DNA from 4 places in the Candidatus Nitrospira allomarina genome. Region 1 is predicted to be linked to each of the others. Evidence: riboswitches for the same ligand, from Rfam matches in the RefSeq annotation. Region 1 holds a riboswitch; each other region holds the start of a gene.
What was found. Region 1 has a riboswitch for cyclic di-GMP ahead of PP769_RS10935 (response regulator). Riboswitches for the same ligand answer to the same signal wherever they lie in the genome.
Positions count from the first base shown of each region.

Region 2: another riboswitch for cyclic di-GMP. It lies ahead of PP769_RS15790 (sigma-70 family RNA polymerase sigma factor); the one in region 1 lies ahead of PP769_RS10935 (response regulator).
Region 3: another riboswitch for cyclic di-GMP. It lies ahead of PP769_RS18590 (Ig-like domain-containing protein); the one in region 1 lies ahead of PP769_RS10935 (response regulator).
Region 4: another riboswitch for cyclic di-GMP. It lies ahead of PP769_RS04985 (FG-GAP-like repeat-containing protein); the one in region 1 lies ahead of PP769_RS10935 (response regulator).

Region 1 covers NZ_CP116967.1:2,462,094-2,465,240, reverse strand. Annotated here, with positions in the region: gene PP769_RS10940 (hybrid sensor histidine kinase/response regulator) at 1-947, opposite strand, end outside; gene PP769_RS10935 (response regulator) at 934-1,392, opposite strand; cyclic di-GMP riboswitch class I at 1,585-1,676, opposite strand; gene PP769_RS10930 (hypothetical protein) at 2,021-2,626, shown strand; gene PP769_RS10925 (PAS domain S-box protein) at 2,672-3,147, shown strand, end outside.
Region 2 covers NZ_CP116967.1:3,554,869-3,558,015, forward strand. Annotated here, with positions in the region: gene PP769_RS15785 (cell wall hydrolase) at 1-242, shown strand, start outside; gene PP769_RS15790 (sigma-70 family RNA polymerase sigma factor) at 243-1,121, opposite strand; cyclic di-GMP riboswitch class I at 1,207-1,297, opposite strand; gene lptG (LPS export ABC transporter permease LptG) at 1,599-2,687, opposite strand; gene PP769_RS15800 (LptF/LptG family permease) at 2,716-3,147, opposite strand, start outside.
Region 3 covers NZ_CP116967.1:4,259,646-4,262,792, reverse strand. Annotated here, with positions in the region: gene PP769_RS18590 (Ig-like domain-containing protein) at 1-1,435, opposite strand, end outside; cyclic di-GMP riboswitch class I at 1,503-1,584, opposite strand; gene PP769_RS18585 (FG-GAP-like repeat-containing protein) at 2,158-3,147, opposite strand, start outside.
Region 4 covers NZ_CP116967.1:1,141,477-1,144,623, forward strand. Annotated here, with positions in the region: gene PP769_RS04980 (Ig-like domain-containing protein) at 1-1,081, shown strand, start outside; cyclic di-GMP riboswitch class I at 1,545-1,621, shown strand; gene PP769_RS04985 (FG-GAP-like repeat-containing protein) at 1,676-3,147, shown strand, end outside.

The sequences.
Region 1 (3,147 bases):
CGGACTCTCTCAGGACAACGGCGATCCGCAGAAGCTGTCACAGTCACCTCTCCTCCCGTGGGAGTAAACTTCAGAGCATTGCCGACTAAATTGAGTAATACTTGTTTAATTCGCTGTGAATCTATCTTCACAGTGGAAAGAGAGGAATCGAAATGAGCGGACAACCGGATATTTTTAGATTTCGCCTTTGGACCGAGACAGGTTACGACATCGGTAATTATCGGCTCCAGGATGCACGGCTGAATATGTATCCGTAACTTTCCCGTCTCTAGACGCGTAATATCATAAAGATCATTAATATTGCGATCTAAATGGGCGCAACATTCCTGGATGACGGTGAGATATTCATTTTGAGATGTATTCAAGGATCCGGGAATCTGTTCTAGAAGAATATTGACGAATTCCCATGCAGCCGTGAGCGGTGTTTTCAACTCATGAGCTAATAGATGATAAAACCGCCGGATCTCGGCATTTCTCTTTTCGAGTTCCCTATTGGATAGTTCAAGCTGGCTCTGCCTTAATTTCAATTCATTGGTCAGTTTGGAATTTTCCAATCCGTGACAAATAGCCCGTTCTAGATTTTCGGTTGAAAGAATATGTTTAGGGATATAGTCTATGGCACCGGACTTAATTGCCTCGACCACCAGCGATTCATTCCCTTGGCCTGTCAGCATAATGATCGGCATATGGCAGCCTTTTGCCTGTATTTCTTTGACTAAATCAATCCCGTTTTTCAATCCGAGGTTGTAATCGATCAACCCGATATGATGCTGTTGCTGTTCGAGGGAGGCGCACCCGGCCTCATACGATGGAGCCCAATCCACTATGAGAGGAGGGCCGGAGCTAAATTGCAGAAGACTGCGCGTGATAATGGCATCATCCTCATCATCCTCCACCAGCAGAATTTTAAGAGGAACATCCCCCTGGACACCCTCAACAGCCCGCATAGACCAGTCTCCCGGGGTTTTTCAAAATAAATTGGCCTAAATGTTTTAGGATCTCCACATATTCGGAAAAACTTTCCGGTTTGGAAATATATTCAAGGGCTCCAATCGTTTCGGACTCGGCCATATCCTTCGGCATCTTGGAATCGGAAAACACGACGACGGGAATACTGCATAAGCGGTGATCTGCACGCAGTTCCAGAAGGACCTGTCGTCCATCCATCCGAGGCATATTCAAATCCAGGATGATCAAATCAGGATTCTGAGTGATCTGGAGATTCCGAAATTTTCGGCGACGGTACAGGAAATCCAACACCTCTCTACCATTGTGAACCAGTCGAATATCACACTTTATTCCACTTTCCTCCCACGCTCGACAGGCGATGACACAATCGTCGATGTTGTCTTCAGCGATCAAAATTACCCCAGGGACCGAATGTTTTACCATTGACAACTATCCTCCTTCGCGATGTTATCCATTCTGAGGGAACGGGCGCTTTTCTGATCATCCGTGAGCGGAACGCACCATCGTTTCCTGTACTCATACCCGGCTCCCGTCAGACTGTGACACAACCATGACAAAAAAAACGCCATCTTCCTGCAAAGATTGGCGCAAATCTACCCAAGCGGATTCGTGTAAAGTGGCAACCGGGCGAACCTTCCTAACTGTCAGAGAGAAAAGGTCCCTAGGCTTTGCGTCCCAACCTCACGGGTGGTTTGCGATTTTCACTTTATCATTCCTTATCGGCCCATGACCCCAAACCTTAACCTCAACATTGGCCTGCGACATAGGAGTTGTGGCGTCATGGAGAGGAGGAGACACGTTCTCAAGTCGCACATAAAGATCGAGGGTCCTTTTGAAAATGAGGCTGAGTTTTCAGCTCGGCAAATTGTGCCTTGTTTTTCACGAGGACATCACCGACGTATTGGAATCGCACTGCACTTACACGTCCGCACCTCCTCTGGCATTAACAATAATCCTGAATTATATTGAAAGAGAAACGGACTCCACAAAACACAACTTCGTTTTTGTCAATCCAATAGATCCACTGGAAAAAATCTGGAGGGCAGCCCGGATGTCGCCATTTCTTGAACCGTTGAACAATTTTATGCCGCATGGGATGTGTTTTCTTTGGGATTCCTCGCTGTTGTGGTTACATGTCATTTCAGACAGTCTCATTGCGCTTTCCTATTGTTCAATTCCCCTGGCACTCTGGTATTTCACAAAGATAGGAGGGAAATTGCCCTTCAAACCTATTATCTTTTTGTTTTGTGCGTTCATCTTAGCCTGTGGCATGACACATATGTTCAACATATGGACCATATGGAAACCCGATTATTATCCGGAAGGATTAGGCAAACTTTTTACTGCCGTCATTTCGGTAATTACGGCGATTGCTTTATGGCCACTGGTTTATAAGGCGAGCAAACTGCCAAATTCGTTTCTTTTACAAGAATCCAATCTTTTAATGAAAAAGGAAATCCAGACACATAAAACCATCGAAGCTGTCACCCGATCTCAAAGCGAACACCTTCAGAAAGCCAACAATCAATTGCGCCGACTTAACCTGCATTTGTGCGATCAAGAACTTCGTATGCTTGAACTGAAAAAGGAAATCAACAGGCTTTCACTCGCCACACACCAGCCGCAACCCTATCCCAACATTTCTTTATTGACCTAAAACTTTTCCTTGTATGACTAAGCTGGCAATACGGGGACCATTTGTATGAATGTCATTAAACATACGTCTCTTTTACTAAATCTCAATCTTCAAATAGTGTTTATCGCCCTAATGGCTTTCGCTTTCTTCTGTTTGGATTCAATGACGCATCTGGGAATTGCCGAGGGTGTGCTCTACGTTCTGGTCGTGCTGGCTACCTTACCGAGCCACCATAAGCTTTTTACTATGGGCTCCATATGGGTGTCGACCGTCTTAATTATTGCGGGGTTTTGGACATCTCCTCCCGGTCTTGAGGAGAATTACGCCCTGGTAAACCGGTTACTATCTATTTTGGGCGTGTGGGTTACCGGGTTCATGGTTTTAAGAAATCTCTCCTCAAGCCAAAAGCTTCGATCATTAAAGGATGATCTGGAAAAGCAATTTGAGACGCAGACAGTGGAGTTAAAACAACAGAATGATGCCATGCTGAACCTGCTCGATGACATGGAACGGGTCAAACTCCAATTGGAAGAAAAACAAGC
Region 2 (3,147 bases), 1.1 Mb from region 1:
GGGCCAAACAGTTTGAACCATGGATGGGACGAAATCCAGAGGAAGTGCAATTCGATCAAACCAATCGAATCATGCAAGATAGTTTATTAGCCTGGATGCTTGTACAAGACGGGCGAAAGGTGGTGGATGGGGCTGTACTGTTTTATAATCCCCAACTGGTCCAGACTCCCCGGTGGGCTCAGGTCAACCGTAAAGTGGCAAAAATTGGCGGACACGAATTCTTTAATAAGCACACCATTTAATTAGTCGCGAACAACAGGCGTTTTTCGCAAATTCCTGGGTCGAGGCGCCCGGGATTCCCCATCCTCAATACGTTTCAACTCTATGCGGAGGTGTCGAATGGCACCGGAATGCACCCGACAGACCCCAGACTCGGTCAGACCCATTTGCCGCCCAATTTCTTTCATCGTCAATCCGGCATGATAATACGATTGAAGCACCTCTTGCTGGCGGGCCGATAATGTCTGTAGGGCCGCTGACAATGCCGCTTTCATTTCTGCATCCGCACAAGCCACAAAAGGGTCCAGATGGTTAACATCCGGCAAAACATCACGGAGGGTACATTCATCTTCTCCCTGCCCAACCGGCTCATCCAGACTAATTAAACGAGGATCACACCCGCCCACTCCTTCTACTTCTTCAATGGGTACGCCCAACAGGGTGGCCAATTCCTGTGTGGTCGGTGGCATCCCATTTTTCTGAAGATGCTCTTCAACTTTTTGTCGCACTTGATCTCGGCGAGATCGCACAGACCGAGGAACCCAATCCATCGACCGAATTTCATCTAACATCATCCCACGAATGCGATATTCGGCAAATGTGCGAAATTTAATATCGCGTGTTGGATCATAGCGCTTCAACGCCGACAACAGCCCCATAGCCCCTGCGCTGGTCAAATCCTCGACATCCAGGGAAAAGGGATTCCTGAATGCCATAATTCCAGCCATCCGACGAATCGTCGGGAGAAACTCTAATAAAATCCGGGTAACATGTTCCTGATCGAGCTGGACCTGTGCTTCCGTATGTTCTGCATTTTTCGGACTAACCGAACCGAGGTGAGACGAGCCGAGTTCTTTAATACCAACTGCTGTCTTTGTGAAAGATTGTGCGTCTTCGTTCATGTTTTGGCCTTTCCAGGGTGACCAAAAAAAGCGCCCAATTCCAGGGAATGGGCGCATGAACGAACGCATGGATCCACCAACACAGTTCGGTAACCAGACGAACCCTGAAACACCAACGTTCTCAGGGTTTCTTGGCTTTGCGCCCTACCCTCACGGATAGTTTGCCCTTGTCACCTGTTGAATTCGTTATTCGATAATTACAACCTCATATAAGTGATGGGTTTTTGAGGTTCCCCGATTAGCGGTCTGCCTTGGATCCCCGGTTTCTCTCCTATTCATCGACCTCTATCTCTATGGAAATGTTATCGGATCCGAGTCAGGGGGAATTAAGAAAATCCCTTGCGTGTTTATGAGAAAACTTGACAAGTTCATACATCGCACAGCATCAAAGACCAACACGAATGGTGAATAGGAACGGATGATCAAAAGCCCAATCACACATTCTTTCCAATGCTCTTCATGACAATCGTGGAACCCTCATTTTAGCCTTAAAAAAAGATTAATCCCGATGATCAAAAACATGGCTGTGGCAATCCAACTGCCAATGATCGGTAATACCGCTCCATTTCGTCCTAAGACAATGCCGACCGAATGTGCAGCCCAGAAAAAAAACCCAATTGCCAGAGTTTGCCCAAGCCCTTTTGCTATTCCAACCTCACGCACACCACTTCCGCGGAGACTCACCGAGATCCCTAACAGTATCATCACCAGAGGAACGAGAGAGTATGCAATTCGAGACCAATAATCAGTTAAAAAACGATGAGGACTATGACCATCTTCTATCAACCTTTGAATATAGTCATGCAATTGATACAAGGACATATGCTCTGGAGACTGAGCTAGCCAATTCTGAAAATCATCAGCCGTGAGAGAGAGAGGCAACGACTGCCGTGGCAGACTATTCACTTGCATACGTTCTTCATCCTGAAATGTTCGCTCAATTGCATGCTCCATTATCCATTCCTCACCAACAAATGTTGCCCATTTCCCTTCAAGAATGCCTTTGAGACTGAAGCGATCGTCAAGCGTGTACTGGTGAATACCATTCAACCGAAACCCATCTTCTGTCACTGAATCAATCCGCATAAGGTGATTGCGTCCCACCCGAAGCCACAGACGTTCTGGAGTAAGTAAAAGGGGTTCTGGTTTATTTTGGATTAAGACCGATTGAACAAATTCAGCTTTAATATTGGCCAGAGGAATCAACACGGCCGTTAAACTCAGACCCACGACACTCACAAGCCCGCCAAAGATAAAAAAGGGAATGGCAATTTGATAAAAACTTAACCCACAACTGCGCATCGCCGTGATTTCACGAGTCCGATTAAGCCCACAAACCGTCAAAATTGACGCCATTAGAGCCGCCAGCGGGGCTAAGAGAAAAGCAATTTCGGGAATTCGATAGACAAAAAAGCTGAAAATAACGGTTAGGTCTGCATCATATTTCAAAAACTTTCTCAATTTTTCAAAAAAATCCACAACCAGATAAATCGTCAGCACGGTCACAAGACACATTAGGAAGACGCGGCTGAACTTCCCAAACACATACCAAGAAATTTTTTTCATGATCTAACTTGCTTGAAAGGATTCTGGATCATTGTTTTCCAGCTTGAAATAGCAGGAATCCTGTGAAGCAGGCTAGGATAATGTTAGGCATCCACGCACCAAAAAACGGAGAGATCACCAAAGTCGTCACGAGAAACTCTCCCAACACATTTAATAAATAAAATCCGATAACCACGCCAACCCCAATCGCAAACCCTCCGGCTTTCCCGGACCGCTTCGACACAATCCCCACCGGGACGCCCAATAACCCCAGCACAAAGGTGGCAACGGGAAAGGCGGTGTCTTTATGAAACTCTACTAATCGACGAAGGGCTCCAGCGTCCGTTCCACCTGATTCCTCCAATTGCTGAGTGAGATTTTGGTAGGTTTTCCGTTTTGTCTTATCTTTCACCGAGGTAAAAGGCGAAGATAGCCAAAAATCATAGGTATCAAAGGTGACCCGATGAAAACTATTGGCATC
Region 3 (3,147 bases), 1.8 Mb from region 1:
TGACCGTCGGGGGCGTGGTATCCGGAGGCGGGGTGGTTGAATTGCTCACCGTGACCACAATTGATCCTGAGGTTTTCGTATTGCCCGCGGCATCGCGGGCACTGGCCGAGAGGGTATACGCGCCATTGGTCACGGTGGTGGTATCCCAGCTGATGCTGTAGGGACTGCTTATATCCTCGGGGCCGAGGTTGGCGCCCTGGAGGCGGAATTGGACGCCCACGACGCCGACATTATCGCTGGCACTGGCCGTGACGGTCACCGTGCCGGAGACGGTGCCCGCGCTGGGGGCGGTCAGCGTGATCGTGGGGGCAGTGGTGTCATCAGGAGTACCGCTCTCTGATTTCACGATGACAGAATACATGCTCAATCCATCACCGGCATTGCCCCCGAGGGTAATAGTGCCGGCCGGGAAGGACCGCACAAATAGGCGGAGGGTCGTATCCGACGTCCCTAGACTCGTGCCGGTGTCTGTAAAAGTGCTCAGCCACGAGGGTTTCGGGGTGATGCGTACGTCATGGGCGACCGACACGGAGACGGGTTGATTGACGGTAAAGCTGAGGAAAGCGCTCGTGGTCGCAGCTTTGTCATCATTCGCAGTTCGGACATATGCCGCTCCCTGCAGGCCGGCGGGAATGGTCGTAAAGGTAAAGGCGCGGTCGATATACACCCTGCCCCCGGGTTGGAGTCCGGAGGTGGGCACGACATAGGTTTGCCCACTGGCGACGGCCAGGTTTGAAATGCTGAATGCTGAGGGTGGGGGCGGCGTACTGTTACTGCTCACTGTGACCACAATTGATCCTGAGGTTTTCGTATTGCCCGCGGCATCGCGGGCGATGGCCGTGAGGGTGTACGTGCCATTGGCCACGGTGGCGGTATTCCAGCTCGTGCTGTAGGGACTACTCGTATCTTCGGAGCCGAGGTTGGCGCCCTGGAGGCGGAATTGCACCCCCACGATGCCGACGTTATCACTGGCGGTGGCGCTGACCATGACCATGCCGGAGACGGTGCCCGCGCTGGGGGCGGTCAGGGTGACCGTCGGGGCGGTGGTGTCAGCTGGCGGCGGGGATGGTGGCGGCGGCGAGCTTGGGGGGAAAGTAATTGGTACTTCTGTCGTAGGGGCACTTTCATTTCCGGCTGTATCAAAGGCTGTCGCTATAAATCCATAGGTTGTCCCTCCATTGAGTCCGGCGACGGTTGTTGAGGGGGAGGATGGATTACCAGGCATTCCTGAAAATATAGGTTGTCCAAAATCTTGAGAAGGTAAGGTCCGTTTGTAAATTTTATATCCTGCTAAATCCGATTCGGTATTTGCGTCCCAGGTTACCTGGATGGAGGAAGCCGAATAGGCGGGGCTAACAAGCAAAACGAAGAGGAGCAGGGGCAGGACTGCCGTATGTGTGATTTTGAAACCCAAGGGGGTGGTTGGTCGGATCATACTCTACTCCTTGTCGTATGTGGACCGAAGTCCTCATCTTCTCCTCCCCCTGCAAATGATGTCTTCCTTCGGTAGCCGGACGGTCAGGCGTGGTGACCTGACTCCGGGCTTTGCGACCCTACTTCACAGTAGGTGTGCCGTTTCGGGAAGAAGATTTTATGAATTGGTCAAATTTTTTTAATCCTCTGTCTCCTTATTATGTCCTTTATACCCCCAAACGGTCTGCCGAACATTTCGGAGAAGTAAGGGAAAACTTTAGAGACAAAAATATTAAAGGTTGGAAAAACTATGCAGAGGAACTTCGGAGAAAATAAAAAAAACGATCAGAAGGATTATGGAAGAAGAAAAGAAAATTACACGTGCCTAGCAAAGGAAGAGAGCAAGGGCCCGCTAATCCGTGAATTTCCTGGAGACCAATGTCCGAGCCAACAGCGGGAAGGTACAACTGGCTGAACGGCCGAATCACGATAATCATGATTATGCAGGATGGAGGAGCGATGGGAATCTCTCATGGAGCTTGAAATCATTGGGTGCCAAGGAAGGGAGAGATTGATGGATGTTGTGTATGCGGAAAAGATGAGGGAGGCGAGAGAATTCTTCCAGATTGGGGTGAGATTTATTTGGCCTAGGTAAGCCGGGGAGAAAATTTGTTTGAATGGGATTGTTGATGTTGGCCCATGAGGCCATTCAGGGGAGTGGTCTAGGGATTTTTTTTGTTCCGCTTACTGGATTTCCCAGTCCGGAGAAGCAGCACCGGGAAAGTTCGTGAAGGCTATGGTGGCGCCGTTCATCAGCCATACCGCTACGGCTCCATCACTGTTGTTGCGCCAAATGACGTCTGTTTTGCCATCCCCATTCACATCTTCTGCTCCTGCTATCTGCCATGTCGTCTGCACAGTGGCTGGGAATCCTGAGGAGGCAATTGCCGATCCATTCATGAGCCAAATGGCGGTATTGCCATCAAGAGTATTCCGCCAGACGAGGTCGGCTTTGCCATCGCCGTTGAGATCCCCGCTGGCTTGAATATCCCAAGCCGTCGGTGCACTACCAGGGAAACTCGTGGAGGTGATGGTGTCGCCATTCATCAACCACACAGCCACCGCACCGTTCGTGTCATTGCGCCAAATAATATCGGCCTTCCCGTCCCCATTCACATCGCCCATTGCAGCAATCTGCCACCCTAACGAGACACCACCCGGAAAACCAGCGGAACCAATTGTGCTTTCATTCATGAGCCAAATGGCGGTATTGCCATCAAGGATGTTGCGCCAGACGAGATCGGCTTTGCCGTCGCCGTTGAGATCCCCAACGGCCTGAATATCCCAAGCCGTCGGCGCGCTGCCGAGAAAGCTTGTGGACATGATGGTCAAGCCATTTATCAACCAGATGGCCACGGCGCCGCTCGTGTCATTGCGCCAAATGAGATCGGCCTTCCCGTCCCCATTCACATCGCCCGTTCCCCTCAAAGCCCATTCGGTGGGTAATTGGCCCAGAATGCCGGAGGCTGTGCCGCTGGAGCCACTGAGCAGCCACAGGACTACCTCTCCGGTTTTCGTGTTTCGAAAGACCAGGTCGGCCTTTCCATCCCCATTCATGTCCTGATTCTTATGAGGATTCGGGTTTGTGTTTTGTGTGGGAAGGGCAATAGCCACTTCCTCTGCCGGTACACTGATGTTTCCCGATTGATCATAGGCTGTGACCGTAAAATAGTA
Region 4 (3,147 bases), 1.3 Mb from region 1:
GTCATGGTTGAACAGCTTTACCGATACGGGCAAGAATCTGGTGACCTCGGATACGACCCTTCACCTCTATGCTCGGGCCTTTCCGGCCGGGACGATCACTCTCGGGGGTAACGCCGGGGTTGGGAGCGGCAGCATGTATTCCGTCATTATTCAACCCTCAGCGCCAGTTACTACCACTGTCGATAATCCAACCACGGGCCCATTAGCGATTACCAGCCTGATCGTTGCCAATGGGTCAGCGTATGGCGTGTCCGCCGCCGGTCTTCGCGTGGGAGGGACGGTGTATCGCGACCGCGCCTATACGTTTACCACGGTTCCCACGAGTGTGCAGGGCGCGGCCTATATTCAAACGGCCAATAATGATAAAGCCGCCACAACGGCGGCCTTCCTCCGCTTTACGGTGAATCAACCGGTGTCCGTCTCGGTGGCCTATGACGTGCGGCTCACGCCAAAACCGTCGTGGTTGAACAGCTTTACCGATACGGGCAAGAATCTGGTGACCTCGGATGCGACCCTCCGCCTCTATGCTCGGCCCTTTCCCGCCGGGACGATCACTCTCGGCGGCAATGCCAGCGGGGGAAGTGGCAGTATGTATTCCGTCATTGTTCAACCCTCAGCGCTCGTTACCAGTACTGTTGCCACTCCAACCATGCCCCCATTAAGCATTTCCAATCTGACCGTCGCTAGTGGGGCAGCGTATGGGGTGCCTGCCGTCGGCCTCAAAGCCGGGGGGACGGTGTATCGCGACCGCGCCTATACATTTACCACGGTCCCCACGAGTGTGCAGGGCGCGGCGTATATCCAAACAGCCAATAATGATAAAGCGGCCACAACGGCGTCCTTCCTCCGCTTTACGGTGAATCAACCGGTGTCCGTCACGGTGGCCTATGACGTGCGGCTCACGCCAAAACCGTCGTGGTTGAGCAGCTTTACCGATACGGGCAAGAACCTGGTGACCTCGGATACGACCCTCCACCTCTATGCTCGGGCCTTTCCGGCCGGGACGATCACTCTCGGGGGCAATGCCGGTGGGGAGGGCGGTAGCATGTATTCCGTCATCGTCCAACCTGTGGTCCAATGATGTTGTGTTGGAAGAATTCGATCCATCTATTGAGCTTTTTGTTTGGTTGTCCGCATCTATCCGACGCCGAAGGCCATGATCAAAACCCTGCATCCCAGGTGGGTCCTGGAAGGGGATGCGATGTCGTCTGGGCTTTCGGTGAAGGAAAGCTTCGCGAATGGATCTTTTCGTATTCCAAACCAGAGGGCCTCGTCAAGTAAGCTTTGAGCCTTCACGCCTTGCGCACGTCTCAAGGAGAAGGAAGAAGACCTGGCAAACGTGCCGTTCAAGAACGATCATGATTGGACGGCAAGTGCCAGAAGAATTCGCCAACTTCCCCCGCCTGGTTCATGCCTTAAAGGCTTTTGGAGATCCACCGATAAAAGCCCGTGAAGTAACAAGAGCCTGTGTCTTCTCCCATTCAAGAGCGAGCTTGAATCATTCGAACGAAGATGGCATAACACAGCATAAACGAGTGGCCTCTTTCCGATAAAGGCAAACCCATTGTGAAGTGGGGACGCAAAGCCACGGGTCAGAATTTCTGATAGCCGGGTTACCGAAGAAAGGGAGACGTGCGGGAATGGGGCCTCTGTATGTGTGCGAAGGAGGTATCCCATGTCCGATGTTCGTGCGGCGAGTCGTCTAAAAAAGTGTCTAGCGTGGTGTATACTTGGCAGTTGTCTCCTTTTTCTCCCGCAAGGGGCACAAGCCGCCACCAGTGATTCGGCTACCCTCCAATGGACCGCCAATCAAGAGGCCAATTTAGCGGGGTATCGGATCTATCGAGGAACCAACCCCGGGGTCTATGGGGTTCCCACGACGGTCGGGAAGATCACGACCCATCAATATACCAACTTACTCACGGACAAAACGCACTATTTTACGGTTACGGCTTTCGATGCCTCGGGCAATGAAAGTCTTCCCTCCCCCGAGGTGAAAAAATATATTGCACCGTCCTCCAACTCTTCCGGTTCCTCGAGTCCGCCGCCGCCCTCTTCGCTCAGTATTTCAAATCTGACCGTCGCTAGTGGGTCAGCGTATAGCGTGTCCGCCGTCGGCCTCCAAGCCGGGGGGACGGTGTATCGCGACCGCGCCTATACATTTACCTCGGTCCCCACGAGTGTGCAGGGCGCGGCCTATATTCAAACGGCCAATAATGATAAAGCGGCCACGACGGCCGCCTTCCTCCGCTTTACGGTGAATCAGCCGGTGTCCGTCACGGTGGCCTATGACGTGCGGCTCACGCCAAAACCGTCATGGTTGAGCAGCTTTACCGATACGGGCAAGAATCTGGTGACCTCGGATACGACTCTCCACCTCTATGCTCGGGCCTTTCCGGCCGGGACGATCACTCTCGGGGGCAATGCCAGCGGGGGGAGTGGCAGTATGTATTCCGTCATCGTTCAACCAGCGGAGGGCCCCGCTCCCGATATCACGCCTCCGACTACTCATGTGCTTTGGCGCAATGCGAGTAGCGGTGAAGTCGCTGTCTGGCGGATGAATGGGCTAACCATTACGTCAGTCGGTTTCCCGGGAAGTACTTCTACAGAATGGAAGATTAAGCAGGTGGGAGATATTAATGGTGATGGTGAAGGCGACATCCTTTGGCAGAACACCATAAGTGGAGTGGTGGGTATTTGGCTAATGAAGGAGGGGACAATACAATCGTTCGGCTTTCCCGGTGGTGTGTCAGCCGAATGGGTAGTTAAGGGGATCGGTGATATCAATGGGGATGGCAAAGGGGATGTGATCTGGCGCAATAAGAAAAGTGGAATGGTGACTGTATGGTTTATGGATGGGCTGTCGATTCGCTCTGTCGGCTTTCTTGGAGGCACTCCAACCGTGTGGGAAATAGAGCAAGTGGGCGACATCAATGGCGATGGGAGGGCCGACCTGGTTTGGCAGAATCGGACGAATGGCACAGTGGCGGTCTGGTTACTGAACGGGTTGACCATTACCGCGGTGGGCTTTCCCTCAAGCACTTCACTGGATTGGGAGATTCAACTACTTGGAGATGTCAATGGGGACGGTAAAGGGGATGTGATCTGGCGCAATAAGAAAAGTGGAATGGTGTCGGTGTGGCTGAT